One region of the Streptomyces sp. NBC_00286 genome, then DNA from elsewhere that is predicted to be linked to it. Evidence: riboswitches for the same ligand, from Rfam matches in the RefSeq annotation. Region 1 holds a riboswitch; each other region holds the start of a gene.
What was found. Region 1 has a riboswitch for cyclic di-AMP ahead of OHT21_RS17130 (C40 family peptidase). Riboswitches for the same ligand answer to the same signal wherever they lie in the genome.
Positions count from the first base shown of each region.

Region 1 (9,572 bases):
GGCGGTACGGGCCGTATTGCCACTGAGCGAGCGCTGTCTTGGCTTGCGGTGCGCTGCCACCTGGACACACTTCCTTCCCGAACGGGCCGGTCACGCGTCCGGCGGCGGCCCGCACAGGGGGAGCGGACCGCCGCCGGATCTTCTCGGCGGTGATGTCCGGCTGCCGCCCCTGGTCCGGACGGCGGGTGGGGAGCCGGTCACCTGGGGAAGGACGCTAAACCTGAGCGTGCGCGCCTGGTAACGGCATGTACGGAACTGTCGGCACTGCGCCGCATGGTGACCGTATGTGACCGTAATTCCGGCCTGGAGTCGTCAAGTTGACGCGGGGTGTTGACCGATGCCGGGGTCGTAGAGGTCCGAGCGGCGCGGCGGTGCTATGTGGGGCCCGTCAGCGTCCGTCAGCGTCCGTCAGCGTCCGTCAGGGCCCGTCAGAGCCCGTACGGCGCCCCCAGGGGCCGGGGGCAGTGTGAGGCCGTATGCGAGCCCCCGGTTAGGCTCCGGCCTCATGGACGTACTCATCCATCTCTTCGTCGCCCTGCACATCATCGGCATCGCCGCACTCCTCGGCGGCTTTCTCACCCAGATGAAGGCGATGGGCGAGGGCACGGCCCGCTTCGGCCCCGCGATGCTCCACGGCGCGTTCACCATGCTCGTCACGGGCGTGATCCTCGTCGGCCTCAACCAGGCCGACGACCAGACGGTCAACAACATCAAGATCGGCGTCAAGCTGGCGCTGCTGATCGTGATCCTGGGCCTCGTGTATGTGAAGCGGGACGAGGAGAAGGTGGACAAGGGCTCGTTCGGGCTGGTCGGCGGGCTGACCACCGCGAACGTCTTCATCGCTGTGCTCTGGACCTGACGGCCCGAAGAGCCGCGAAAACGGCCTCATGGAGAGCCTCGAAAAAACGGCCTCATGAAGAGCGCCAAAACCCCAAAAACAGCTCACGCGCGCGTGCACCCCGAAATGGGGTCCACGCGCGCGTGCGTCACGCCGGACGGACCACGCTGTGGACCGGCATGTAGTAGATCGACTCCTCGCGGACGTACGCACCGGGCTTCGGGGCGTGGATCATCATGCCGTCGCCGAGGTAGAGGCCGACGTGGCTGATGTCGTCGTAGAAGAAGACGAGGTCCCCGGGCTGGGCGCTGGCGACCGAGACCTGGGTGCCGGTCTTGACCTGGTCCCACGTGGTGCGCGGGAGGGTGACGCCGGCGGCCTTCCAGGCGGCCTGGGTGAGGCCTGAGCAGTCGTAGGAGTCCGGTCCTGAGGCGCCCCAGACGTACGGCTTGCCGGTCTGGGAACGGGCGAAGGCGAGCGCCTTCTCCCCCTTGGCGGTCGAGGCGCCCGCGGAAGTGCCCGTGCCGGCCGAGGTCCCCGCGCCGGTGGAAGGCGCGGGAGCCGGCTGGGCCTGCTGCTGTTGGCGGCGCTGCTCCTCCGCGGCCTGCTGCCGCGCCAGTTCCTCCGCCTTGCGCTGGGCCTCCTCGCGCTGCTCCCGCTCGATCGCCGCGAGCCGGGCCTTCTCCTCGGCGGTCAGCTGCGAGAGCAACTGGCGCGCCTCGGCGAGCTTCCGCTGAACCGTCGCCTTGGACGACTTCAGGGTGTTCTCGGTCTGGGTGAGCCCCTGAAGGCTCTCGGAGGCCTCCTGACGCTTCTCCGCCATCTGGGACTGCTGCGTCGCGTAGTCGTCGACGGCCTGCTGCTGGCGGCTGGTCAGCCGGTCCATCAGCTGGTTCTGGTCGAAGTAGTCCTGCGGGTTGTCCGCGAGCAGCATGGCGGCGGTGTCAGGGGCGGCGGTGCCCGTGCGGTACTGCGCGGTGGCGAACGTACCGAGTTCCTCGCGCGCCTCGTTGAGCTTCTGCGTGCGGGAAGCGACGTCGTCAAGGAGGTTGTCGACCTTCTTGCGCTGCTTGCTGGTCTTCTCCTTGGCGCCGTTGTACTTCTCGGTCGCCGTCTCCGCCTGCGCGTAGAGGTCGTCGACCTTCTTCTGTACTTCGTCGAGGCTGGGCTTCGGCTCCGCGGAGGGCGAGGCGTTCGCGGTCTGCGACAGGAGGGCCACCGAGGTGAGAGCGGCGGTGGCGAGGGCAGGGGTCCGTATGCCCTTGGGACTGGACGACCGCGCTTTGCGGTGTGGCGCCACGAAGGCGACTCCTTCCGTGCTCCGCCTACCGAGTTAGCTGTCGGGTTCGGGCGTGTGCTTCGGAAGGTTTGCCCTACGGTCCTTGTCCCTAAGGGAGTTGGACCGATTCACCCCAAGGTCGGTGGGTCCCCGGCTCCGGGTGGCCACAAGGGCGTACCGGACTCGGCGGGAGCCGCACGGCCCGGCGACGTTCGCCGGTGGGGGTCGAGCGGCCCACTGCGAAAGCTAACCAACTCGTGTGGCTCCTGTGAAGGTTGATGTGCGAATTGTCCGATACGTTTTCGTGACCTTAGCCTCAGGCGTCATGATCCGTCGCCGACCGTGACGGGACGGTCCTGGAGGGTGAGGGAAATCCGGGCGGGCTCCCGGCAGCCTCGTACGAGCGGAGTTCTCAGGGTTTTCCCGGACAGCTTTTCAGGGCGGCGGCGAGCTGTCAGTGGGGGAGCCTAGACTCGGAGAGCGATGAGCAGCCTCTTTGATGACAGCTTCCTGGCGGACCTCAAACCCTCGCGGGACCACGAGGAAGAGCCCCCGCCACCGCCCGAGGACGATCACGTACCGGAGCAGGTTCCGGACGATCTGTTCGGCGGGAAGTTCGACGTGCCGCCGGACCGGGAGGCCTACTACCGCGATGGCGCCCCCCGTCCCCACGTGGACGCGGCCGCGCTCCTGGAGGGGCTGAACGACAACCAGCGCGCGGCGGTCGTGCACTCCGGCTCCCCCCTGCTCATCGTGGCCGGCGCCGGCTCCGGCAAGACCCGAGTACTCACACACCGGATTGCGTACCTGCTCGGCGAGCGCAAGGTGCATCCCGGCCAGATTCTCGCCATCACCTTCACCAACAAGGCCGCGGGCGAGATGAAGGAGCGCGTCGAGCACCTCGTCGGACCGCGGGCGAACGCGATGTGGGTGATGACCTTCCACAGCGCCTGCGTACGGATCCTGCGGCGGGAGTCGAAGAAGCTCGGCTTCACCTCCTCGTTCTCGATCTACGACGCCGCCGACAGCAAGCGCCTCATGGCCCTGGTCTGCCGCGACCTGGACCTCGACCCGAAGCGCTTCCCGCCCAAGTCGTTCAGCGCCAAGATCTCGAACCTCAAGAACGAGCTGATCGACGAGGAGGACTTCGCGGCACAGGCGAGTGACGGCTTCGAGAAGACCCTCGCCCAGGCCTACGCGATGTACCAGTCGCGGCTGCGCGAGGCGAACGCCCTCGACTTCGACGACCTGATCATGACGACGGTCAACCTCCTGCGGGCCTTCCCGGACGTCGCCGAGCACTACCGCCGCCGATTCCGCCACGTACTGGTGGACGAGTACCAGGACACCAACCACGCCCAGTACGCCCTCGTACGGGAACTCGTCGGCACCTCCGAGCACCCCGTGGACGTACCCCCGAGCGAGCACGACGTGCCGCCCGCCGAGCTGTGTGTCGTCGGTGACGCCGACCAGTCCATCTACGCCTTCAGGGGCGCGACCATCCGCAACATCCTCCAGTTCGAGGAGGACTACCCGGACGCGACGACGATCCTGCTGGAGCAGAACTACCGCTCCACACAGACGATCCTGACCGCGGCGAACGCGGTCATCGAGCGCAATGAGAGCCGCCGCCCCAAGAACCTGTGGACCAACGCGGGCGCGGGCGCGCGCATCACCGGCTACGTCGCCGACACGGAGCACGACGAGGCGCAGTTCGTCGCCGACGAGATCGACCGGCTGACGGACGCAGGGGAGGCGAAGGCGGGCGATGTCGCCGTCTTCTACCGTACGAACGCCCAGTCCCGTGTCTTCGAAGAGGTCTTCATCCGCGTCGGCCTGCCCTACAAGGTCGTCGGCGGCGTGCGCTTCTATGAGCGCAAGGAAGTCCGGGACGTCCTCGCGTACTTGAGGGTTCTCGCCAACCCGGAGGACTCCGTACCGATGAGGCGGATTCTCAACGTCCCCAAGCGGGGCATCGGCGACCGCGCCGAGGCGATGATCGACGCACTCGCCTCCCGGGAGAAGATCAGCTTCTCCCAGGCGCTGCGCCGCGTCGACGAGGCGTACGGCATGGCGGCCCGCTCCACGAACGCCGTCAAGCGGTTCAACACGCTGATGGAGGACCTGCGGACCATCGTCGAATCGGGCGCGGGCCCGGCCACGGTCCTGGAGGCCGTGCTCGAACGCACCGGCTATCTGGCCGAGTTGCAGGCCTCCACGGACCCGCAGGACGAGACCCGTATCGAGAACCTTCAGGAACTCGCCGCCGTGGCCCTGGAGTTCGAGCAGGAGGCCGGTGAGGGCGAGGCGTCGGGTGGGCTCTCCGACTTCCTGGAGAGGGTCGCGCTCGTCGCCGACTCCGACCAGATCCCGGACGAGGAAGAGGACGGTTCCGGCGTCATCACGCTCATGACCCTCCACACCGCCAAGGGCCTTGAGTTCCCCGTGGTGTTCCTGACCGGCATGGAGGACGGCGTCTTCCCGCACATGCGTGCCCTCGGCCAGACCAAGGAGCTGGAGGAGGAGCGGCGGCTGGCGTACGTCGGCATCACGCGCGCGCGGGAGCGGCTGTATCTGACGCGGTCCTCGATGCGGAGCGCATGGGGGCAGCCCTCGTACAACCCACCGTCCCGCTTCCTGGAGGAGATCCCGGACACCCATCTGGAGTGGAAGCGGAAGGGGTCCATGGGAGCGGTGGCCTCCGGCCCCGCGGCCGGTGTGGCGGCTTCCCTGTCCTCTTCGCGCTCGGCGGCCTCGGGCGCCTCCGGCTTCGCCACGCGGCGCGGCGGTGCCACGGAGAAGCCGGTGGTGTCGCTGGCGGTGGGGGACCGGGTCACCCACGACCAGTTCGGGCTCGGCACGGTGGTCGGCGTGAAGGGCACGGGGTCGAACGCGGAGGCGACGATCGACTTCGGGGACACCAAGCCGAAGCGGCTGCTGCTGCGCTACGCGCCGGTGGAGAAGTTGTAGCCGGGACTTGGTGGCCGGGCAGCGGGGCGGTTACGTCGGGTTGAGGCCGTGGCTGCGGAGCCACGCCAGGGGGTCGATCGCGTCGCCGCCGCCCGGGCGTACCTCGAAGTGGAGGTGCGGGCCCGTCGAGTTGCCGGAATTTCCGGAGTACGCGATCGGGTCGCCGGCCTTCACCTCGGTCCCGGAAGCGACCTTGTAGGTGGAGAGGTGGCAGTACCACGTCTCCGTACCGTCCTTCGCGGTCACGATCGCCATGTTCCCGTACGCGCTGTTCCACTCCGTACGGACGACGCCGTCGGTCGCGGCCATCACCGTCGTGCCGTACGAGACGGGGAAGTCGATGCCTGTGTGCACGGACATCCAGTTGATGCCGGCCTGGCCGTAGTAGGCGCTGAGCCCCTTCTGCTCGACCGGCACCGCGAACTTCGGACGCAGCCGCTCCTTGCGCGCCGCCTCCGCCGCCGCCCGCTTCTTCTCGGCCTCTTGCTGGGCCTTGAGGTCGATCCGCTCCTGCGTACGGCTCGCCCGGTCGGCGAAGTCGTCCGCGTCTGCGGTCAGGCTCTCGAGCTGGGTGTCCAGCTTGTTGTTGGCGGTCGCGGGCTGCACAGCCGTCGTGCCGGTCGCGGCCGTCGTCTGGTTGCTCTCGTTCCCGCCCCCACTGCCCACGGACGCCGCCGCGATCCCGGCCACGCCCATCACACACGCGGACGGCACGGCGACCGTCAGCAGGGCGGAACGCTTGGGTGGAGTACGGCGGCGGGAGCGGGATGCGGCACGGGCGGCGGTGCGGGAGCCCGGGCGGGGGGCCGGGAGGACGGCGGTGGCGTCCGGGGCGGGCGCTTCGGGGCCGTCGAGGAGAGGGAGTTCGTCGTGGCTGCCGGTGTTGATACCGGTGCCGGTGTCCGAGTCCAGGCGGTCGTCGGAGGGGGCGAACTCGTCCCCTATGGGGGCCTGTTGGTCGTAGGTGACCTGCTCGAAGATCACTGTGGCCTGCTGGTCGTACGACTCGTGCGGCGCGCGTTGGTCGTACGACTCGTGCTGCGCGCCCCCGTCGGAGTTCCAGGCCGTGGCGTCGTACGCACCTGAGTCGAAGGTCTGCGTGTTCCACTGCTGGGCCTGGTCGAGCGGTTCGGCCTGCAGCCAGGCGTTCGCGTCCCACTGACCGCTGATGTCGGGGCCTGTGGACTGCGCCGGGATCCCGATGAGCGGCTGCTGACCGGAGGTGTCCGTCCACAGGCCGGTCGCGTCATGGCCGCCGGTGTCGTACGCGGCGTGGTGCTGGGCCGCGTACGCGTCGTAGTTCAGCGTCTGATGACTGCCGGTGAACGTGTACGAACCCGTGCCGCCGCTGCCCGGCAGGTCGCCGAAGAGGGGATCGGTCTCGAAGCTCGTCGTGGCCTCGAAGGGCGGCGCCGCGCAGGCACCCGGGGTGCCATAGGTGTCGTAGATGCCGGTGGGCGCCGCGTCAAAACCGGTGGCGGCGTAGGCGTCGTACGTGGTGAAGTCGCCGTGCTGGACCCCATGCTCGCCAAACGACGCAAAGTGCGTCGAGGCGGCTTCGGGAGCCGAGGCCGGGGGCGGCACGGTCCCCGACGGGTGACGGTCGTTCACCAACTTCTCTTTCGCCTCGACAACAGGGGCGCTGGCAGAGCAGTGCGGTGACTGTACCCGGGGGTAGGCGGGCGCGACAATCTTCGGCCGTCATCACCCGCTGGGGAAACGGGCATTCGGCCGCCTTTCGGCGGACTGTGGGCGCGACTTTGGCCTTTCGTTCGATGAACGTTCGAGGGCATGCGGGTGTTCCCCGGTGGTTCGGCCGGGGCCTCGGGGCGCGTTGTGGTTTACGCCACGGTCAGTCCGCCGGTGCGGGCGGCGGCAGCGGTCCCCGCGGTCTCGTCCATGTCGAGCGCCTGCCGTATGCCGGCTGCGACCGCCGGGTGCACGGGCAGCGCGAGGTGACCTATGCCACTCACCTGTACGTTCTGCGCCAGCAGATCGGGGTGCTCGACGCAGGCCGTCTCCAACGGGTCCATCAACTGGTCGAGATCGCTCCAGAAGCTCACAAACTGCGTCCGGCAGCCCGGTGCGGGCTCGCACAGCTCCTCAAGCACGTCGGAGCCGGGCCGCATCTGCCGCACGATCGGATGCGCGTTCATCAGCGGTGCCACGCTCGTGCCCGAGTGCGGTGTGCCCAACGTCACAAGCGTCCGTATGCGGGCATCGCCGCCCAGCCGCTGTACGTAGTAACGCGCGATCAGTCCGCCGAGGCTGTGGCCGACGATGTCCACCTCCTGCTGGCCGGTGCGCTCGCAGATCTCCTCGATGTGCCGGCCGAGCAGCTCGGCGGCGGTACGGATGTCGCAGGTGAGGGGCGAGTAGTTGAGCGACTCGATCTGCTGCCTGCCGTGCTGGGCCAGGGAGCGGCGCAGCAGCACGAACACCGAGCGGTTGTCTATGAATCCGTGGAGGAGGACGACCGGGGGCTTGGGCCGGGTGGGCAGGCGGTGGGCCTCGGCGTCCCGTTCGGTGTCGGCCGCGGTCTCTGCATCGAGGTCGTCGGGGGCGCGGCGGGGCCTCGGGAGCGCGGCGGAGGGAAGGTTGGGGGCTGGCGAGGGCGAGGCGGCGCCCGGGCGGCGCTCCTGGACGATGCCCGTGGGGTAGAGGATCAGATGCCCCGCGAGGATCGCGACCTCAAGGGCCGTGGCCTTCAGGAGAGTCAGCGAGAGTCCGGCCAGTCTGTTGGGCAACAGCCTTTGACAGAGCGGCAAAAGCGGATAAAAGGGCAGTACTGCCCTGGTGACCTTCATGGCCGACCTCCCGTCGGCACACGAAAGGACGGCTCTGTCCCCCGTGTGCCCTCATGGAAAGCCGCCGACGAGGAGAACGGCGGTGCGCACGTGGCGAGCATCACGCCCGCGGAACGACGGATCCCGTCGTCGTGCGATCGCCGATACGCCGCACCATCCGGCCGCCGGGCTGGCGGCGCGGAGGCACGGCGACCTCGTGGCGGCTCCCCTTGCGCCCGGCCCGGCTGTGGCCCATGTGCCCCAGGGTGCGGGATCGGTGCGCGGCGAACTTGTCCCATCGTGTGATTTCCCCCTCGGTCTACACCGCGAAACTGCCGGTTGCGGGATGGTGGCGATAACGTTCGTTCACTTCCCCGGCCGGCGCGGTGCGGGGCGGCTGTGCCGCTGGGTACACCTGACGTGGGGTGACATGTCGCTCACATGAAGCGGTTGCGACGAGTCGCCGTCGGCGTCTTGAGGTGCTATCAGTCGATACAAGCCGGTGCGGGACGGTAACAGGTCGATTTAGGTTTTTGCTAGATACGGATTTCTGCAGTCCGGTTCGCTGGAGATCGTTTCTCGGCGGGGCGGAAGTCGGCACATGGAGGCAACAGTGATGGGTGTGGCAGCCGGCCCGATCCGCGTGGTGGTGGCCAAGCCGGGACTCGACGGTCACGATCGCGGGGCCAAGGTGATCGCGCGAGCCCTGCGTGACGCGGGCATGGAGGTCATTTACACCGGCCTCCATCAGACGCCGGAGCAGATCGTCGACACCGCGATCCAGGAGGACGCGGACGCGATCGGACTCTCCATTCTTTCCGGCGCCCACAACACGCTTTTCGCCGCCGTCATCGAACTCCTCAAGGAGCGCGAGGCGTCGGACATCAAGGTGTTTGGTGGCGGAATCATTCCTGAAGCGGATATTCCTCCCCTCAAGGAGAAGGGTGTCGCCGAGATCTTCACGCCGGGGGCGACGACGGCGTCGATCGTGGACTGGGTCCGAGCCAACGTCCGGCAGCCGGCTGCCTCTGGTTGAACGGGGCGCCCCACGGGGCGGTGGGTTGGATTCGTCGGTGACTGCGGGCACGTCGTGGCTGGTCGCGCAGTTCCCCGCGCCCCTCAAAAGTCTGCGACTGCCCGCGCCCCGAAGAGCAAGGGCCCCGAAAAAGCCCCCACCCCCAACTACCCGCGGCTTCCCTCCGGTGGGAGGGGACGTGGGCCGGTGCGTCGTATGCCCGTCGCTTAGCTTCGGTCTGGGCACTGCTGCGCCCTGTGTCAGCAAGGGGTCGTATGCCCTGTTGGCGACGGGCTGACGCACCGGACCGCGGCCCCGCACCCACCAACCACCTAGGGGCGCGGGGAACTGCGCGACCAGCCACGACGGCGCCGCACCCGCCCAACTGCCGGAGGCACCCCGCGGGGCTGGCGCGACCAGCCACGACGGCGCCGCACCCGCCCAACTGCCGGAGGCACCCCGCGGGGCTGGCGCGACCAGCCACGACGGCGCCGCAGCCGCCAACGAACTGAACCCACCCACCCGGTAGGCGCCCCCTTCTCAACCGCGGAGCTCAGCTCGCATAGCCGCGCGCAAGCGCAACGTGCCTACAAGGCGTTGGAACGACTCCGCCCAGTAGCCCCCGGCACCGGGCGACGCGTTCTCCGGCTCGTCAGGCACAGCCGTCAGCGCATCGAGACGGTC
Region 1 covers NZ_CP108054.1:3,779,205-3,788,776, reverse strand. Annotated here, with positions in the region: gene OHT21_RS17140 (C40 family peptidase) at 1-60, opposite strand, end outside; gene OHT21_RS17135 (hypothetical protein) at 506-859, shown strand; gene OHT21_RS17130 (C40 family peptidase) at 987-2,138, opposite strand; cyclic di-AMP (ydaO/yuaA leader) riboswitch at 2,146-2,316, opposite strand; gene pcrA (DNA helicase PcrA) at 2,601-5,087, shown strand; gene OHT21_RS17120 (M23 family metallopeptidase) at 5,118-6,698, opposite strand; gene OHT21_RS17115 (esterase/lipase family protein) at 6,929-7,894, opposite strand; gene OHT21_RS17110 (hypothetical protein) at 7,995-8,129, opposite strand; gene OHT21_RS17105 (cobalamin B12-binding domain-containing protein) at 8,490-8,909, shown strand; gene OHT21_RS17100 (DUF5691 domain-containing protein) at 9,429-9,572, opposite strand, start outside.

Region 2 (9,572 bases), 1.2 Mb from region 1:
TCCTCCAGTGCCGCCGTGTCCGCCGGTGCCGAGCCCCGCCAGCCGAAGAGGAGCGGCGCCGTCCGGATCGACCGGACCAGCGAGGCCGCCTCCCGGTCGGTGACCGGAATCAGCCGGTGCGCGGTGTCTCCGAGCAGCTCCGAGGCGGCTCCGGCGAGGCTGAACGAGAGCACCGGCCCGGCCGCCGGGTCGATCACCGCGCGGACGACGGTGTCGACGCCGCGGGGCGCCATGGCCTGCACCACCGGGCGCAGTTCGGCGGGCGTCCCGAAGAGCTCGGTCAATTCCGTGTACGCCCGCCGCAGTTGCTCCTCGTCCGCCAGATCCAGTCGTACGCCGCCCAGGTCGGCCCGGTGCCGCAGGTGCGCGGCGGTGGCCTTCAGCGCCACGGGGTAGCCGGAGCGCTCGGCCGCCGCCACGGCCTCGTCGGGCGTCGGGGCGGGCAGAGCGCGGCGTACGTCGATGCCGTACCGGCCGAGCAGCGCGCAGGTGTCCTCGAGGCCGAGCGTGAGCCCGGCCGGGTCGCCCTCGGCCAGCAGAGCGTCGATCTGCTCGGCGGCCCCCTTCTCGTCGATGTCCTCGAACTCGGGCACCCGGCCGGGCTCGGCGGCGTCCCCGCGCCAGTGCCCGTACCTGACGGCCTCGGCGAGGGCGCGGACGGCGCGCTCGGCCGCGGGGTAGGCGGGGATGAGAGTGGAATCGTCCGCGGGGGTCCGCGCCGCGGGGCGTTCGGCGGGCGGCGGCACCTGGAGCTCGACGGCGTGGGGCGCGGTGCTGGTGGCGGCGGAGAGGGCTTCGGCGAGCCCGCCGAGTTCCACATGGACCACGAGGACCGGCTTCGCCGGGGACGCCGCCGCGGCCGAACGCAGCGCCTCGGCGAGAGCGGCGTCGGAAGGCGAGGTCTCACCGACCGCTGGTATGGCGGTGACCACGACGGCGTCACAGGCGTCATCGGCCAGTGCGTGCGCGAGGGCCGCATGGAAGTCCTCCGCCGATGCCGCCGTGGTCAGGTCCAGCGGCGGCAACGGCTGAAGCCCTTCGGCGAGACAGGCGTCGTACGTGAGCAGCCCCAGCGACTCGGAGTTCCCGAGGATCGCCACACGAGGTCCGGCGGGGAGCGGCTGGCGTGCCAGCAGCAGCCCGGCGTCGACGAGCTCGGTGATCGTGTCCACCCTGATCACCCCGGCCTGCCGCAGCAGCGCGGACACGGTCGCGTGCGGCAGCCGTGTGGCCCGTACGGCATGGCCTGGAGGCGCGGACCCGCTGTGCCGTGCGCCCTGGACGACGACGAGCGGCTTGGCGGCGGCGGTCCGGCGCGCGAGGCGCGTGAACTTCCTTGGGTTGCCGATGGATTCGAGGTACATCAGCGCGACATCGGTGTCGGGGTCGTCATACCAGTACTGCAGTACGTCGTTGCCGGACACGTCCGCGCGGTTGCCCGAGGAGATGAACGTGGACACCCCGGTCACGCCCGTGACGCCGCCGCCGCGCCGCTGCAGCCGGGACAGCAGCGCGATCCCGATGGCACCGGACTGCGCGAACAGACCGATGCGTCCGGCCCGCGGCATCTTGGGCGCGAGCGAGGCGTTGAGCCGTACATCCGGTGCGGTGTTGATGATTCCGAAGGCGTTGGGTCCGATGATGCGCATGCCGTACGCGCGCGCGTGGCGCACGAGTTCACGCTGGCGCTCCCGTCCTTCGGGGCCGCTCTCGGCGTACCCCGCGGTGAGTACGACGAGCCCCTGCACACCGTGTTCACCGCAGTCGGCGACGGTCTGGGGGACGTGCTCAGCAGGGACGGCGACCACGGCGAGATCGACGGGGTCGGGGATGTCACGGATCGAGCGGTACGCCGCGACTCCGCCGAGTTCCTTCTCCTGGAGGGCCCTGTTCACCGCGTACAGCCGTCCGCCGAACCCGGCGTCGCGGAGGTTGTCGAGGACGCTGCGCCCCACTCCGCCGGGCGCGCGGCCCGCCCCGATGACGGCGACGGAACCGGGTGCGAGGAGCCGGGCCACGGACCGCGCCTCGGCCCGCTGCTCCCGGGCCCACTGCACCGCGCGTGAGCGGTCGGTGGGTTCCAGGTCGAACTCCAGGCGTACGACGCCGTCTTCGAAGCTGCGCTGCTGCTGGTAGCCGGCGTCCGTGAAGACCTTGATCATCTTGCTGTTGGCGGGCAGCACCTCGGCGGCGAACCGGCGGATGCCGCGCTCCCGGGCCACCGCGGCGATGTGCTCCAGCAGCGCGGAGGCCACACCACGGCCCTGGTGGGCGTCCTGCACGAGGAAGGCGACCTCGGCCTCGTCGGCGGGAGACGAGGCGGGCAGCCCCTCGGCGTCGATGCGGTCGTAGCGTACGGTGGCGATGAACTCGCCGCCGACCGTGGCCGCGAGTCCCACCCGGTCCACAAAGTCGTGGTGCGTGAAGCGGTGGACATCCTTGGCGGACAGGCGCGGGTACGGCGCGAAGAAGCGGTAGTACTTCGACTCGTCGGACACCTGCTCGTAGAAGCTGACCAGGCGGTCGGCGTCGTCGGCCGTGATCGGCCGGATGCGCGCGGTGCCGCCGTCGCGCAGCACGACGTCGGCCTCCCAGTGGGCGGGATACTCGTGCCGATCCGACGAGGTCTGCATGGGCCCCAGAGTACGGCTCGTGTCCGACAATGGCGCGAGGCAGTCCGGGGCCCGACTCGGGCCCCCGCATGGGCTCGTGGCCTCTGCCGGGCCGGCGCCCGCCAGGGGACGCTTCACGTATGGAATAGTGGTCTAGACAACCTGAGCACACCTGAAGGGCAGCATCACATGGCTGAGCGCCGCGTCAACGTCGGCTGGGCCGAGGGCCTCCACGCCCGCCCCGCCTCCATCTTCGTCCGTGCGGCCACAGCCGCCGGCGTCCCTGTGACGATCTCCAAGGCGGACGGCAACCCCGTCAACGCCGCATCCATGCTCGCGGTGCTCGGCCTGGGCGCCAAGGGCGGCGAGGAGATCGTCCTGGCCTCCGACGCCGAGGGAGCGGACGCCGCGCTCGACCGCTTGGCCAAGCTGGTTTCGGAGGGGCTTGAGGAACTGCCCGAAACCGTGTGACTCAAGGGTCGCGTTCAAAAGACGCCGTCCCGCACACGCACCAAAAGGGCTCGCCCGAAATACCGGGCGGGCCCTTTGCAATTCCAGGTTGCGGGCAGCAGAAATAATCCCCCGCGAATTACTCCCCCTTTGTATACGGCGCCACTGTTAATGCCGCAGGCTCGCCGTGTTTACGGGGTGTTGCGAAGTCCTCACACGCTCCACGCGATCACCGTGCCCGGGAAAGCGCAGCCGGTGCGCGGCCGTCGCCCGCTCGGTGTGCAAGGCCGTGATCGCCCGGGCCCGCTCGCTGTCGCCGCGCGCGACGGCGTCCACGATGCCGCCGTGCTCCGACCAGGACTCGGCGGGATGGGCCGGCGCCTCGACCGCGTACATCCAGGCGATCTTGTGTCGCAGCTGGGTGAGCATCGAGGTCAGCGCGGGGCTGCCGGAGGCCTGCGCGAGCGTCTCGTGGAACCAGCCGCCCAGGGAGCGCAGATCCTCGCCCTGGCCCTTCCTGGCCCGCTCCTGGCCCAGCCTGACGAGGCCTCGCAGCACCTTGAGGTGCGCCTCCGTACGCCGCTGTGCGGCGCGCGCGGCGCCCAGCGGCTCCAGGAGCATGCGCATCTCCAGCAGGTCGGCGGCCTCCTGCTCGGTGGGTTCCGCGACGCACGCGCCCGCGTGCCTGCGGGTGACGACGAAGCCCTCCGCCTCCAGCGTGCGCAGCGCCTCCCGCACGGGGACCCGCGAGACGCCGTAGCGACGCGCGAGGAGTTCCTCGGTGAGCCGGCTGCCGCGTTCGTAGACACCCGCCACGATGTCGTCACGGATCGCCGTGCATACCGAGTGCGCGGGAATACGCATGACCGGACCTCCGCCTTAATCCCCGCGAAACGCGGTCGATTGACGCTCGTTCGGTGACTCTATTGCAGAGTGCGGGAAATTCCGATGGCGGGCCGGAATCCATGGCGTTTTTTTGGACACATAGTCGCGCAGAACAGGCAGACGTCCGGTCAAGACGCACGAAAGCCCCGGCTCGGTGAGCCGGGGCCTTCGGGAAGGGTGCGGTGAGTCGTCAGACGTTCACGCCGTGCGAGCGGAGGTAGGCGACGGGGTCCATGTCCGAGCCGTACTCCTGGGACGTACGCGCCTCGAAGTGCAGATGCGCTCCGGTGACGTTGCCGGTCGCCCCGGAGAGGCCTATCTGCTGGCCCGGGGTGACGCTCTGGCCGACGGAGACGGAGAGGGACGACATGTGGGCGTACTGCGTGTACGTGCCGTCGTTCATCTTGATGACGACCTGGTTGCCGTACGAGCCCTCGAAGCCGGCCTCGACGACGGTGCCGGCGCCCACGGCGCGGACGGTGGTGCCACTTGCGGCGTGGAAGTCGACGCCGGTGTGACTGCCGGAGGACCAGACGGAGCCGCCGGCCTTGTAGCCGGTCGAGACGTACGAGTCGCTGATCGGCGAGACGAAGGAGTTGAGCAGGCGCTTGCGCTCGGCCTCACGGGCGGCGCGCTCCTCGGCCGCACGCTCCGCCTTGGCCTTCGCCTCGGCGCGGGCCTTCTGCTCGGCGGCCCGCTTCTTGGCGGCCTCTTCTGCTGCCTGACGGGCGGCGGCCTCCTCGGCTGCCTGGCGTTGGGCGTGGGCCTGGGCGTCGATCTGGTCGGCGACCGAGTCGCCCATGGTGACGGCCTGGGTCAGCCCTGTCTGCTTGGCAGTGGACGGGCCGGCGAACGCCGGGGCGGCCAGAGTGCCGATGACACCGGTGGTGGCGAGCGTCGCTACGCCAACGGTCCTCGAGGACGTGCGCTTCGTACGGCTCGGGCGACGGTGCTTCCCGGTGGCGCGGGTGAACGCCATGAAGTGGCTTGTCCTTTCCTTCCTTCTCGCCTACCGGGTTAGCTGACGGGTTCGGAGCAGGAAGGTCTCCTACGGGCCCCCTCCAGGAGGGCGCCCGATTCACCCCAGGGACTGCGATGGGTCCCCGGCTCCCCTGGCTCGCGCCGTACGGGGACTCGGCGATGACTGTCCGGTGCCGCGGGTGCGGCGCAGTGCCTGACGGACAGCCGGACTGACGCTAAGCGGGTCATCTCTCAAATAACAAACGGATGACGGCTTTTGTAGCGCACGCCACAGGCCAGACACACAACCTCCATACCAACTCGCAACCAATCCAATCAATTTGGACAAAGAGGGACCCTGGAGGCTCATCAGCCTCCAGGGTCCCCGGGATGTGCGGCGGCTCTACTCGGCCGGGACCACGCTCACTTCACCGATTCCGAGGGCCTTGACGGGCTCCTCGATCTGGGCGGCGTCCCCGACGAGGACGGTCACCAGACGGTCCACCGGGAAGGCGCTCACGGCGGCCGCGGTGGCCTCCACGGTGCCCGTCGCGGCGAGTTGGCGGTACAGGGTCGCCTGGAAGTCGTCCGGCAGGTGCTGCTCGACCTGGTCGGCGAGCGTGCCGGCGACGGCGGCCGCGGTCTCGTACTTGAGCGGCGCCACACCCACCAGGTTCTGTACGGCGATATCGCGCTCGGCGTCCGTCAGCCCCTCGGCCGCGAGCGTACGCAGCACCTTCCAGAGGTCGTCCAGCGCCGGGCCGGTGTTCGGCGTGTCCACCGAGCCGCTGATGGCGAGCATCGCGACGCCCGTACCGTCCGGGGCGGAGCGCAGCACCTGGCCGAACGCCCGCACACCGTAGGTGTAGCCCTTTTCCTCGCGCAGGACGCGGTCGAGACGCGAGGTGAGGGTGCCGCCGAGGCAGTACGTGCCGAGCACCTGAGCGGGCCAGACGCGGTCGTGCCGGTCGGCGCCTACGCGGCCGATGAGCAGCTGCGTCTGGACGGCTCCAGGGCGGTCGACGATGACCACGCGGCCGGTGTCGTCGGCGGTCACCGGAGGCACGGGACGCGCCTCGGCCGGCGAGCCGGTCCAGGCGCCGAGCGTGTCACCGAGCAGCGCGTCGAGGTCGACACCGGTGAGGTCGCCCACGACGACCGCGGTGGCCGTGGCGGGGCGTACATGCTTCTCGTAGAAGGCGCGTACCGCCGCCGAGTCGATGGCCGCGACCGTCTCCTCGGTGCCCTGGCGCGGGCGCGACATGCGCGAGCTCGCCGGGAAGAGCTGCTTGGAGAGCTCCTTGGCGGCGCGGCGGGCCGGGTTGGCGGTCTCGTGCGGGATCTCGTCGAGCCGGTTACGGACGAGCCGTTCGACCTCGCTGTCCTCGAAAGCGGGCGCCCTGAGGGCGTCGGCGAGCAGACCGAGCGCCTTCGGGAGCCGCGATACCGGGACCTCGAGGCTCAGCCGTACGCCCGGGTGGTCGGCGTGCGAGTCCAACGTGGCGCCGCAGCGCTCCAGTTCGGCGGCAAACTCCTCGGCGGAGTGCTTGTCGGTGCCTTCGGAGAACGCTCGCGCCATGATCGTGGCGACACCGTCCAGGCCCTGCGGCTCGGCCTCCAGCGGTGCGTTCAGGAGGACCTCCACGGCGACGACCTGCTGGCCGGGGCGGTGGCAGCGCAGCACCGTCAGGCCGTTGTCGAGCGCACCGCGCTCGGGCGCCGGGAAGGCCCAGGGCTTGGCCTCGCCGGCCTGGGGCTGGGGATGGAAGTCCATGGTCACGGTGGCCTCGGTCACTGGGCGCTCTCCTCGTCGGTGGCGGTCTCCTCGTCGGTGGCGATCGGCTCGTACACGAGCACCGCACGGTTGTCGGGGCGCAGTCGGGCCTTGGCGGCCTCCTGGACCTCCTCGGCCGTGACGTCGAGCACGCGCTGTACGGCGGTCAGGGCGAGCTGCGGGTCGCCGAACAGCACGGCGTACCGGCACAGTTCGTCGGCGCGGCCGGCGACCGTACCGAGCCGGTCCAGCCACTCGCGCTCCAACTGGGCCTGGGCGCGCTCCATTTCCTCGGCCGTGGGGCCCTCCTCGGCGAACCGGGCGAGCTCCTCGTCGACGGCCGCCTCGATGACGGGGACCTCCACGTCTCCGGAGGTCTTCACGTCGAGCCAGCCCAGGGAGGGCGCTCCGGCCAGGCGCAGCAGACCGAAACCGGCCGCCACAGCCGTACGGTCCCTGCGTACGAGCCGGTTGTAGAGGCGGGAGGACTCACCGCCGCCGAGGACGGTCAGGGCGAGGTCGGCCGCGTCGCACGCGCGCGTGCCGTCCTCCGGGAGCCGGTAGGCGGCCATCAGCGCGCGCGCCGGGACCTCCTCCTCGACGACCTCGCGCAGCTGCTCGCCGATGATGTCCGGCAGGGAGCCGTCGCGCGGGGCGGGCTTGCCGTCGTGGCCGGGGATGGAGCCGAAGTACTTCTCGACCCAGGCGAGCGTCGCCTCCGGGTCGATGTCGCCGACGATCGACAGAACGGCGTTGTTGGGCGCGTAGTAGGTGCGGAAGAACGCGCGGGCGTCCTCCAGGGTGGCCGCGTCCAGGTCGGCCATCGACCCGATGGGGGTGTGGTGGTACGGGTGGCCCTCCGGGTACGCGAGGGCGGTCAGCTTCTCGAAAGCGGTGCCATAGGGGACGTTGTCGTAGCGCTGGCGGCGCTCGTTCTTGACGACGTCGCGCTGGTTCTCCATCGACTCGTCGTCGAGCGCGGCGAGCAACGAGCCCATGCGGTCGGCCTCCAGCCAGAGGGCGAGCTCCAGCTGGTGCGTGGGCATGGTCTCGAAATAGTTGGTGCGCTCGAAACTGGTGGTGCCGTTGAGCGAACCGCCCGCGCCCTGCACGAACTCGAAGTGGCCGTTGCCCTTCACCTGGGCCGAGCCCTGGAACATCAGGTGCTCGAAGAGGTGAGCAAGTCCGGTCAGGCCCTTGACCTCGTGGCGCGAGCCGACGTCGTACCAGAGGCACACCGCCGCGACCGGGGTCAGATGATCTTCGGAGAGCACCACGCGCAGGCCGTTGGCCAGGCGGTGCTCGGTCGCTGTCAGCCCGCCGGAGCCGGCCTCGACGGTGGCCGTGTGACCCATGGGCATGTACGTCCCTTCGATCGCGGAAAACTGCTGAATTCCTGCTAGTCATGCCACTGTATGCAAGCGCGCTGACAGCTGGCGAAGTTCCCGGAACGGCTACGCCGAGAGCGAGCGGGCGCGTGTCCTCCCGGACCTCTGTGCATGGGGCGTGGTCCGGGTTGTCAGTGGGGCGGTCCACAATGGAGCTCGTCAGATCCCGTTCATGCCCCGGCAGACACTGTGAAGGAGTCGCAGCAGCGATGGCCCGCCGCAGCACGAAGACCCCGCCGCCAGACGACTTCGAGGAGCGCATCCTCGACATCGACGTCGTCGACGAGATGCAGGGCTCCTTCCTCGAGTACGCGTACTCGGTGATCTACTCCAGGGCCCTGCCGGACGCCCGCGACGGCCTCAAGCCCGTACACCGCCGCATCGTCTACCAGATGAACGAGATGGGGCTGCGCCCCGACCGCGGATACGTTAAATGCGCCCGCGTCGTCGGCGAGGTCATGGGTAAGTTGCACCCCCACGGCGACGCGTCGATCTACGACGCCCTGGTGCGCCTGGCCCAGCCCTTCTCGATGCGCCTGCCCCTGGTGGACGGCCACGGCAACTTCGGCTCGCTGGGCAACGACGACCCGCCGGCCGCCATGCGGTACACCGAGTGCCGGATGGCCGACGCGACCTCCCTGATGACGGAGTCGATCGACGAGAACACGGTCGACTTCTCACCGAACTACGACGGCCAGGAGCAGGAGCCGGGCGTCCTCCCGGCCGCGTATCCGAATCTGCTGGTGAACGGCGCGCAGGGCATCGCGGTCGGAATGGCCACGAACATGCCGCCGCACAACCTCGGCGAGGTGATCGCCGCCGCCCGGCACCTGATCCGGCACCCGGGCGCCGATCTCGAGACCCTCATGAAGCACATCCCGGGACCCGACCTGCCCACGGGCGGGCGGATCGTCGGCCTCTCCGGGATCAGGGACGCGTACGAATCGGGCCGCGGCAGCTTCAAGATCCGCGCGACGGTCTCTGTGGAGCACGTGACGGCGCGCAGGAAGGGCCTCGTCGTCACAGAGCTGCCCTTCACCGTGGGCCCGGAGAAGGTGATCGCCAAGATCAAGGACCTGGTCGGCGCCAAGAAGCTGCAGGGCATCGCCGACGTCAAGGACCTCACCGACCGCTCGCACGGCCTGCGCCTGGTCATCGAGATCAAGAACGGCTTCGTGCCGGAGGCCGTCCTGGAGCAGCTCTACAAGCTGACGCCCATGGAGGAGTCCTTCGGCATCAACAACGTCGCGCTGGTGGACGGCCAGCCCCTCACGCTGGGCCTCAAGGAGCTCCTGGAGGTCTACCTCGACCACCGCTTCGAGGTCGTACGGCGCAGGTCGGAGTTCCGCCGTGGCAAGAAGCGGGACCGGCTGCATCTGGTCGAGGGTCTGCTGGTCGCCCTCCTGGACATCGACGAGGTCATCCGCCTCATCCGCTCCAGCGACAACTCCGCGCAGGCCAAGGAGCGCCTGATCGAGCACTTCTCGCTGAGCGAGGTCCAGA
Region 2 covers NZ_CP108054.1:2,560,818-2,570,389, forward strand. Annotated here, with positions in the region: gene OHT21_RS11590 (bifunctional acetate--CoA ligase family protein/GNAT family N-acetyltransferase) at 1-2,633, opposite strand, end outside; gene OHT21_RS11595 (HPr family phosphocarrier protein) at 2,802-3,083, shown strand; gene OHT21_RS11600 (GntR family transcriptional regulator) at 3,231-3,926, opposite strand; gene OHT21_RS11605 (M23 family metallopeptidase) at 4,138-4,926, opposite strand; cyclic di-AMP (ydaO/yuaA leader) riboswitch at 4,940-5,097, opposite strand; gene OHT21_RS11610 (M16 family metallopeptidase) at 5,311-6,702, opposite strand; gene OHT21_RS11615 (M16 family metallopeptidase) at 6,699-8,036, opposite strand; gene OHT21_RS11620 (DNA gyrase/topoisomerase IV subunit A) at 8,279-9,572, shown strand, end outside.
Region 2: linked by a shared signal. The riboswitch ahead of OHT21_RS11605 (M23 family metallopeptidase) and the one ahead of OHT21_RS17130 (C40 family peptidase) in region 1 are both predicted to bind cyclic di-AMP.

Region 3 (9,572 bases), 2.4 Mb from region 1:
TCTCACGGCGCTCCTTGACGGCTTGGCCGTCCAGGTGACGGCGTACGACGGAGCGGTGTCGCGCGCCCGGACGCAACAGTGGGCGGACGAGGCCTTGGCCCACGAGCTTGGCCTCCGCCAGTAGGGCGATTGGGTTCGTTGTCGGCTGCGGGGTACCTCCGGCGGTTGGGCGGTTGGGTTTCGTTTTCGTCTGCGGGTGCGTTGTGGTTGATCGCGCAGTTCCCCGCGCCCCTTGGGTGCGTGGTGGGTGCGGGGCCGCGGGCCGGTGCGTCAGCCCGTCGCCAACAGGGCATACGGCCCCTTGCTTCCACAGGGTTCTGGTGTGCCCAGACCGAAGCTAAGCGACGGGCATAGGACGCACCGGCCCACGTCCCCTCCCCCCGGCGGAAAGCTGCGGGTAGTTGGGGGTGCGGGCACGCGGTGGCTGGTCAGCAGGGTGGATGGCGAGCATGGTGCCTGGTGAGGGTGATGGCTGGTGAGCCTGCTAGCGGACGGCTCCAGGGGCGCCCCTTCAGGGGCGCGGGGCTGTGTCAATTTGCGGCTCCGCCGCGGGGCGCGACCAGCCCCAACGAACCCGCAGCCGCGACACGACTGTCACCCCCACCCCGGTAGGCACCCCACCCGCCGGAAGCACCCCACGAACCCACCCACCCGCCGGAGGCAGCCCACCAGCCAGAGGCAAGGGGGGTGTGGGGGCGCAGCCCCCAGCTTCGGGAAGGGGCGGGGCTGGGGAAAGGAACCCTCAAACAGCGGACCGCATGCGGGACTTGATGTCGTCCGGCGACAAACTCCCCTTCGCCACCACCCGGTCCCCCGACGACTCCCCTCGAAGCCTCCGCCCAATCCACGGCACCAGATACTCCCGAGCCCAGTGAATGTCATCCCGCCGAACCTCAAGCGTGCCCCGAGGCGGCAACGGCGGCCACGGCTGCTCCGGATCCGCAGGCACCGCCAGCCCAAGCACCTGCCCCGCGCGCAGCGCAACCCGCGTATGCCCCTCCGGCGACAGATGCAGCCGGTCGTCGTCCCATGCCCGCCGATCCTGAATCGTCTTCAGCGACCAAAGGTCGAGCACAGGACACCCGTACCGATCAGCAATCGCCCGCACATGCCCGTTGTACGTAGCGATCTTGCCCCGCAAGTGCCTGAGCACCGGCACACCCCGAGTATCGAAGCCGGTCGTCACCAGCACCGTCCCGACAGCCGACGTAAGTTCGGCAACGGCACCCTCAAAGCGAGCAGCGACCTCGTCGGGATCGGTCCCCGGCCGAAGGATGTCGTTACCGCCCGCCGAAAAGGAAACGAGGTCCGGCCCCAACTCGATGGCCCGCGAAAGCTGGTCCTCGACGATCTGGTCGAGCAACTTCCCGCGCACGGCAAGGTTCGTGTAGTCGAAGTCGCCCTCAGCGCGCCGGTCGGCGAGCAGTACCGCGAACCGGTCGGCCCAGCCGACGAACGCCCCGTCGGGCCCGGGGTCGCCGACGCCCTCGGTGAAGCTGTCCCCCACCGCCACGTACGACCCGATCACTGATCTGCTGTCATTCTTCGAATCGTCTGCCACATCGAGCCATGATTCACCTTTCGATGTGAGCTACGCGACCGTAGGAAAGGGTTGACGGACGGTGAGATAAGCCACGCGTAAAGTCCCGGTCAACTCGGAATACAGAGCTCCCACACCCGGAAGTCCGTGATCCGGAAATGGCTCCATACGGTCCGGAACGCGAAGTGCCCGCTCGCGTACGGATCCTGGTCGACGTAGTCGAAGACGAGCCGCCCGTTGTTCCACCACTGGACGGTCGAACCGTGCGAGACGATCCGGACGCGATGGGGCCGGTTCGCCACGAGCAGGGGCTCGGTGTAGTCGTAGATCAGCGGCCGGACACCCGCCCGCCCGACGTAACGGCGCAGCCGCGTGGTCGTGTTGTAGTTGGCGCCGTAGCCCGAGTAGTACGTCTTGAGGTGGTCGTACTCGTCGAGGGCGCCGCCGCGCTGCGTGGCGAAGAGGTCGTCCGGGGAGCGGACGTCGACGGCGTTCCAGAAGTTGTTGAGGTCCGACACCCGGTCGTTGACACCGCCCGCGGAGACCGGTGTGGCCGTGTACTCGATGACGTACGGCCCCGAGAGCTTCCGCTTGAACCAGACCGTGGCGCCGCTCGGCACATCGATCTCCATGACCCCGCGGGAGGCGGTGACCCTGCCTCCGTCCTGCAACTCCGTTGCCCACTGCCCCAGCCCGTGCCGGAAGTCGTCGCGGGCGATGAGCCGTCCCCGGCGGTGGCGCACCGACGCGCTCGCGGCATGTGCGCTCGCTGTGTGCGCGGGGGCCAGGGCCGCGAGGGCGGCACCGGCCGCCAGGGCTCCGAAGGCTCTGCGGGTCGTCATGAAGCGTCTCCTTGGCAGGCGTCAGGGGCGGAGAAGAAAGCGCTTGCCCGCAGATCTTGACGTCCGCCCACCACCTCTGTCGACCCCCGGAACAAGCCGAAGGCCGGACCCGGGGATCAGGGGTCCGGCCTTCGGCCGAGAGGGAGACGCGATCCGCCCTCGGCGGCGCTCAGGTGACGTCAGGCAGAGACGCCGTGCGAGCGCAGGAACGCCATCGGGTCCACGTCCGAGCCGTAGTCCGGCGTGGTGCGGATCTCGAAGTGCAGGTGCGGCCCGGTGACGTTGCCGGTCGCGCCGGAGAGGCCGATCTGCTGACCGGCGGTCACGGACTGCCCCTGCGAGACGGAAAGGGAGGAAAGGTGGGCGTACTGGGCGTAGTGGCCGTCGTTGAGCTTGATGACGACCTGGTTGCCGTACGCGCCGCCCCAGCCGGCGGAGACGACGGTGCCCGCGCCCACGGCCTTGAGCGAAGTGCCGGTCGCGGCGGCGAAGTCGACGCCGGTGTGGTAGCCGCTGGACCACATGCCGCCCGACATCCGGTACGGGGTGCTGACGGTGGCACCGTCGACCGGCATGGTGAAGCCGCTCGAACTGCTGGGTGCCTCAGCGGCCTTGGCGGGCTCGGCCTTCTTCGCGGACGCCTGGGGGGCCGCGGCCGCCTTGGGGGCCTCGGCCGCCTGGGGAGCCTTGGCCTCGTTGGCAGCGGAAGGCGCGGCGGCCTTCTTGCCGATCGTCAGCTTCTGGCCCGGGTGGATGAGCCCGGGGTCACTGCCGACGACCTGACGATTGTCGGCGTAGAGCTTCTTCCAGCCACCGCTGACATTCTGGGCGTTGGCGATCTTCGAGAGAGAATCGCCCGTCTTTACTTCGTACGTCCTGGTCGCGGCCTTCTTCTGAGCGGCGACCGGAGCAGACTCAAGGGCCTTCTGGGAAACAGATTCGGCCTTGTTGGAAACAGACGCGGGCGCGCTCTGCGGAGTTGCGGCCTGTGCGCCGACTGCTCCCAGCAAAGGGAGTGCCAGAGCGGCGCCGCCTGTTGAGGCAACGGCGATCGAGCGGGTGAAACGCGCGGACTTCGGGCGGCGGTGCTTACCCTTCGCGGGCATGGCGAATTCCTCTCCGGCGCCTGCGAGGTGAGCTGTCGGGTGCGAGCTGGAGATGCCCGGCCGCGCTTTCGCGCGGCTTTACCCCAAGCCTGTTCCGGAGACCGGAACAGGCGCTGTACCTGTGGGTCCCCCGCTCCTGCCGTGTACGGATCGGTGTGCGGATTCCAGACGGCGGCAGGATTAGGCGTCCGCCTGGATTGGTCGTGAACGTAAGCGACTAAGACGCGCAGGGACAAGCTTTGGGTTGCCTATGTGCCCCATTCTCTTGATCCTTGACCGAAATCGCCGTCACGCTCCGTGAATCACCGCTCTCCGGCTTTCCTGAAATCCCCTGTAAACGCGCTTGAATTACGTGAACATGGCGACAGCAGACCGTCACGAATATGACGCTGCTCACGCATCATGGATTCAGGAGTGCCTATTCCAGAGCGAGTTGGAATGAAGGTACTCCAATACGGACACAACTCTCAGATGCGACGCAGACGGAAAACTGCCGCATCAAGGTCCCCGCGCAGACCGGTCCGCAGTCCGTGATGCAACAAGACGGCCCCTCTGTACACTTCGCCCGTTTCGGGGCATTCGTACGTCGCCGCCGGGTCGAGCCCTCGCAGTCGTACGGGCGCCACGGGCTCGCCGTAATGCTGAGCCTGGAGCCAGGCGAGGACGACGACCTGGTCCTCATGGACGTACTGCACGGCGCTCAGCCCGCCCTGCGGCGCCCGCAGTCGGTAGAGGTCGCCGCGGCTCACGACGGGCCGGATCTCCTTGTAGAGCGCCACCCAGTCCCGCGCCTCGGCGAGTTCTTCGTCACTCCACTCGGCCAGGTCGCCACCGACCCCGAGCACTCCGGCCATGGAGCTCACAAAGCGGAAGCGCAGCGAACTCACGCGCCCGTTGAGCTGCTTGTTGGGGCTGTCGGTGACCCAGGCGGCCATGACCCGCGCCGGGTGGATGTGACTGAAACCGTGCTGGATGGCGAGCCGGTCGAGCGGATCGGTGTTGTCCGAGGTCCACACCTGGTCCGTACGCGACATGACGCCGAGGTCGATGCGGCCGCCACCGCCGGAGCAGGACTCGAAGGCGACACCGGGGTGCGCGGCCCGCAGCCGGTCCAGCAGGCTGTACAGAGCGTGCACATGGTCGACCCACAGCCGCTGCGGATACGCCTCCCCGGGCCAGCCGGCGTCCGTGAAGCAGCGGTTGAAGTCCCACTTCACATAGTCGATGGGGGCACTGGAGAGCAGACCGTGCAGTTGCTCCCACAGGTACTCCTGCACGTCCTCGCGCGCGACGTTCAGTACGAGCTGATTGCGCAGCTCTGTCTTCTTTCGCCCCGGTTGGTACTGAATCCATTCGGGATGCGCCCGATACAACTCGCTGTCCGCATTGACCATTTCCGGCTCGACCCAGATCCCGAACTGCATGCCCAGGGCGTGCACGTCGTCGGCGAGGGGCTTGAGCCCGGCCGGGAAGCGGTCGGGGTTGGGTGTCCAGTCCCCGAGCCCGGCCCGGTCGCTGGTGCGCTTCCCGAACCAGCCGTCGTCGACCACGAACAGCTCCACGCCCATCGCCGCGGCCCGCCGGGCGAGTGCCCGCTGCTGCTCCTCGGAGATGTCGAACTCCGTGGCCTCCCAGGAGTTGTAGAGCACGGGCCGGTCCTGGTCCGCGTCCGGGATCACATACGCCCGCTGGTACGCGTGCCAGGCCCGGCTCGCCCCGCCGAAGCCGCCATCGCTCCACAGCCCCGCGAAGACCGGCGTGACAAAGCTCTCCCCCGGCTCCAGCCGCACCAGGCCGGAGTCGTCGTACCCGGCGCCGCCGGTGATCTGCACGCGCGCGTCCGGGAGTTGGGCCACGGCGATCCGCCATGAACCGGACCAGGCGAGCGCGCACCCGTACACCTCGCCGTGCTCCTCGGTCGCCGCGCCCTCGACGTCCAGGGCGACCCAGGGCAGATGCTGGTGCCCGGTGTGCCCGCGTCGGCTGCCGATGACCTTCTCGCCGTAGGTGAGGTCCGTTCGTACGAGTTGGGACTCGGCCGCCCAGCGCCCGTGCAGCTGCGACAGCCGCCAGCCCTCGCGCTCCGGCAGCGTCCAGGTCGCGGAGTCGGCCCGCAGGACCTCCAGGGCGGGCCCTTCGTTGGCGAGGGTCACCCAGCGCTCGACGACGTCGGTGGCGGGGCGCATCCGGTAGTGCAGCGTGACGCCGAGCCCGGAGTCGGAGAACCGCAGCCGCAGTTCGCCCCCCTCCGATCCGTCGGATTCATCCACTTCGTACGCCTCGAAGCGCCACTCCGTGCCGCGCCGCTCGTCCGTCCGCACGGACAGCGCAGGCCGTACGAAGCGGGGGCCGCCCTCGACCGGGTACTCCTCGTGCCCGTCGAGCGGGGCTTCGAAGGGCCAGTACTTCGGCTCGGGACCGGCGGCCAGTGCCTCTGCGTCCGCGAGCGCGATGCGCGGCCCCCAGTGCAGATGCAGCAGCTCGTCCTGGTCCGTGAGCCGCAGGGCATAACTGCTCGTGCGCCCCGAAAGCAGCCACGTACGACCGTCTTTGCCGATCTCCACCATCAAGTCCTCACAGATCCGAACAAGCTCGCTCAAGCACAACATCATCGCAGGCGCTCGAGCCTCGCCAGCACCGCCTGTGGACAACCGACCGGCACCGCCTGTGGACAACTGATTGGCCCACGAATGCATGTCGTATGGTCGAGAGCGCGCCCCGCCGACAGCAGCGTCGGCCGCCGACTGGGAGGAGCCCCCGTGACGCAGCAGGTCCCGTCGACCGAGCCCGAGCTGACCGGAGTTCGCAACTTCCGCGATGTGGGCGGCCTGCCGACCGAGGACGGCCGACGCCTGGCGCCCGGACTGCTGTTCCGCAGCGGCCATCTCGCGCACGCGACCGAGGAGGACGCCGCGTTCCTCGCCTCGCTGGGCCTGCACACGATCTTCGACTTCCGCAATGACGCGGACAAGAAGCTGGAGGGCCCGGACGTAGAGCTGCCGGGCGTGCGGAATGTGAACCTGCCGCTGACCGATCCGGCCCACGGTGCCGAGTTCTGGACGATGGTCCGCGACGGCGATCTGGACCAGCTGCGCAAGATCCTCGCGGACGGCAAGGCGGCGAACCGGATGATCGCGTCCTACCGCTCGATCATCAAGGAGCGCACTCCCGAGCACTCACAGGTGCTGCACGCGATGGCCGAGGACAGCGTGCCCGCACTGATGCACTGCGCGGCGGGCAAGGACCGCGCGGGCCTGTCCATCGCCATCACGCTCCTCGCCCTCGGCGTCGAGCGCGAGGCCATCGTCACGGACTACCTGAAGTCGAACGCCCCCCACCGCCGCTACAAAGTGCGCCGCAGCGGCTCCGCGGCCGCGGCCTACTCCCCCGAGGTCATGGAACTCCTCAGCCCGCTCTTCGACGCCCGCGCCGAATACCTCGCGGCGGCGTTCGAAACGATCGAGGACACCTGGGGCGACGTCGACACCTACCTGGAACAGGGCCTGCACGTAACCCCGAAGACGCGGGAGCGACTCCGGGAACGCTTCCTCGACTGACCGCCCGACAATAAGCTCACCGTCCGTCAGCTGCCTCGACGCCTCCCCAACTGCCTACTGGTTCTGGGCGCCCAGCGTGAACAGCAGATAGATGAAGGCCGCGAAGAGGTGCCCGACGGCCACGTAAATGATGAGCCGCACCCACAGAGCACGCGGGAACTTCTCTTCCATGTCCCTCATGAAGTCGCTCCTGGAGTCGTCGGACCGAGGCACAGCGCTGCCGTAGGGCTCTGCAACAGGGTGTGCACGAAGAGCAGTTCGGCACCGTCCCGGTCCGCGGCGGCGATCCGGTGCGGGGTCAGCGAGTCGAAGTGCGCGCTGTCGCCGGGCGCGAGCGCATGCGCGGTGTCCCCCAGGCGCAGCCGCAGCCGTCCCTTGAGGACGTACAGCCACTCCTCGCCGGGGTGGACGCGCACGATGTCGCCCTGCGCTCCGTACGGGACGTGTACGCGCAGGGACTGCATGCCGCGCCCCGCCGCGCCGGCCTGCCAGTACGTCCAGCCGCCCGCCTGCGTGGGCTCCATGTCGGCGGCGCGGACGACCGCGTCCCGTTCGGGGACCGTTTCGCCGAGCAGCTCCGAGACCGTCGTACCGTAGGTACGGGCGAGTGCGAGCAGCATCGGCAGCGAGGGCTGGCGCCGCCCGGTCTCCAGGCGGGAGAGATGGGCGGGCGAGAGTCCGACGGCGCGGGCGGCGGCCTCCAGAGTGAGGGAGGCGCGGCGCCGCAGCTCACGCAGTTGCGGCGCGACGGAGGGCAGCTCGGCGGACGGCTCTTCGGCCGTCCCCGGCTCGGTGGGGCTCATGCCTCCATTCAGCCGGAGCTTTGCCTCATCGGCAAACTTCTTGCCTTAAAGGCAAAACAGACGCGCGCCCCTACCTGTTGGCGACCGCCTGCTTCACGAGTGTCTTGCCGAAGTCCCACATCAGCCCACCGCCGTTGTGCGCGTCGTCCATCACGTCGGTGAAAGCGTCCACGAACCGGTCCACATCCCGTTCGCCGATGATCAGTGGCGGAATCAGCTTTATCACCTCGAGGTGATCGCCCGAGACCTGCGTGAGGATCCGATGCCGCTGGAGCAGTGGCACGACCACCATCTGCGCGAACAGCCCCTTGCGCGCCGCCTGCAGCATGGTCCAACGGCTGCGCAGCTTCAGGGACTTGGGCCTGCCGAACTCGATGCCGATCATCAGCCCCCGACCGCGTACCTCACTGAGCAGCTCGTACTTGTCCACGAGCGCCGCGAGCCGGGACTTCAACTCCTCTCCCATGGCACGGGCGTTCGCGACGATCTTCTCGTTCTCCAGCACGGAGAGCACGGCGAGGCCGGCTGCCATGGCCTGTGCGTTGGTCCCGAAGCTCGCGGAGTGCACGAGGACGCGGTCCATCGAGGAGTAGACCTTCTTGAAGATCCAGTCCTTGCCGAGGGTCGCACCGACGGGCACATAGCCGCCGGACAGTGCCTTCGCCACACACACCAGGTCGGGTTCGACTCCGGTTTCGTGCTGGTAGGCGTAGAAGTCTCCGGTCCGTCCGAGCCCGGTCTGCACTTCGTCGGCGATGAGCAGCGCCTTGTGCCGGTGCAGCAACTCCTGGGCGGCGCGCAGATATCCGGGCGGCGACTCGTGCACACCCTTGCCCTGGATCGGCTCGACGATCAGAGCGGCGACGTCCCCCTTCCTCAACTCCCTTTCCAGTACGTCCAGATCGCCGAGCGGCACCGCGGTGTCGGGCAGCAGCGGTGCGAAGCCGTCGCGGAAACCGGACTCGCCGTTCACGGACAGCGAGCCGGTGGTCAGTCCGTGGAAGGCGTGCGCGCAGTAGAGGACGCGGGGCTTCCCGGTCGCGTACCGGGCGAACTTCAGCGCCGTCTCGACCGCTTCCGTACCGCTGTTGCCGAAGAACACCCGGTCCAAGTGCGGGCTGTGGGTGAGGAGTTGTTCGGCGAGCAGGCCCGGCAGCGGCTGGCAGTCGAAGCGGGTGAGGTCGGCGAGCTGGGCGTCGAGGACGTCGTGAAGCGCCTTGCGGACGACGGGGTGATGGCGGCCCAGGCCCATCACCCCGAACCCGGCGAGCATGTCCAGGTATTCGTTGCCCTCCGCGTCCCAGAAGTACGCGCCCTCGGCCCGCTCGTAGTACTTGTCGAAGCCGATGGTGTGCAGCATGCGCGGCAGTTGGTGGTTGAGGTGCCGGGCGTGCAGTTCGTAGCGTTCGCCCGCACGCCCGGCGAGTAGTTTGCCGAGGTCGAAGTCCCCGGACGGCGAAGGGGTTTCGGCGGTCATGCCTGTTTCTCCTTGGACACGTGCACCTTGGCGGCGGCGAGTTCGGCCTCCGGGCCGTCCGGGCTCGACGCCCGGGTGGCCAGTCCCACGCTGATCCGTCCCGCGATCTCGACGGGTGTGAGACCGATGTCGGCCAGCACCTCCCCACGCTTGGCGTGCGCGAGGAACTGCTCCGGAATCCCGAACCTCCGTACGGGTACGTCGACTTCGGCATCTCCCAGGGCGAGGGCGACTGCCGCACCGACGC
Region 3 covers NZ_CP108054.1:1,343,407-1,352,978, forward strand. Annotated here, with positions in the region: gene OHT21_RS06210 (TetR/AcrR family transcriptional regulator) at 1-124, shown strand, start outside; gene OHT21_RS06215 (SGNH/GDSL hydrolase family protein) at 743-1,528, opposite strand; gene OHT21_RS06220 (DUF6250 domain-containing protein) at 1,651-2,382, opposite strand; gene OHT21_RS06225 (M23 family metallopeptidase) at 2,562-3,488, opposite strand; cyclic di-AMP (ydaO/yuaA leader) riboswitch at 3,493-3,654, opposite strand; gene OHT21_RS06230 (alpha-galactosidase) at 3,956-6,055, opposite strand; gene OHT21_RS06235 (tyrosine-protein phosphatase) at 6,248-7,045, shown strand; gene OHT21_RS06240 (DUF6126 family protein) at 7,100-7,225, opposite strand; gene OHT21_RS06245 (helix-turn-helix domain-containing protein) at 7,222-7,848, opposite strand; gene OHT21_RS06250 (aspartate aminotransferase family protein) at 7,919-9,325, opposite strand; gene dxs (1-deoxy-D-xylulose-5-phosphate synthase) at 9,322-9,572, opposite strand, start outside.
Region 3: linked by a shared signal. The riboswitch ahead of OHT21_RS06225 (M23 family metallopeptidase) and the one ahead of OHT21_RS17130 (C40 family peptidase) in region 1 are both predicted to bind cyclic di-AMP.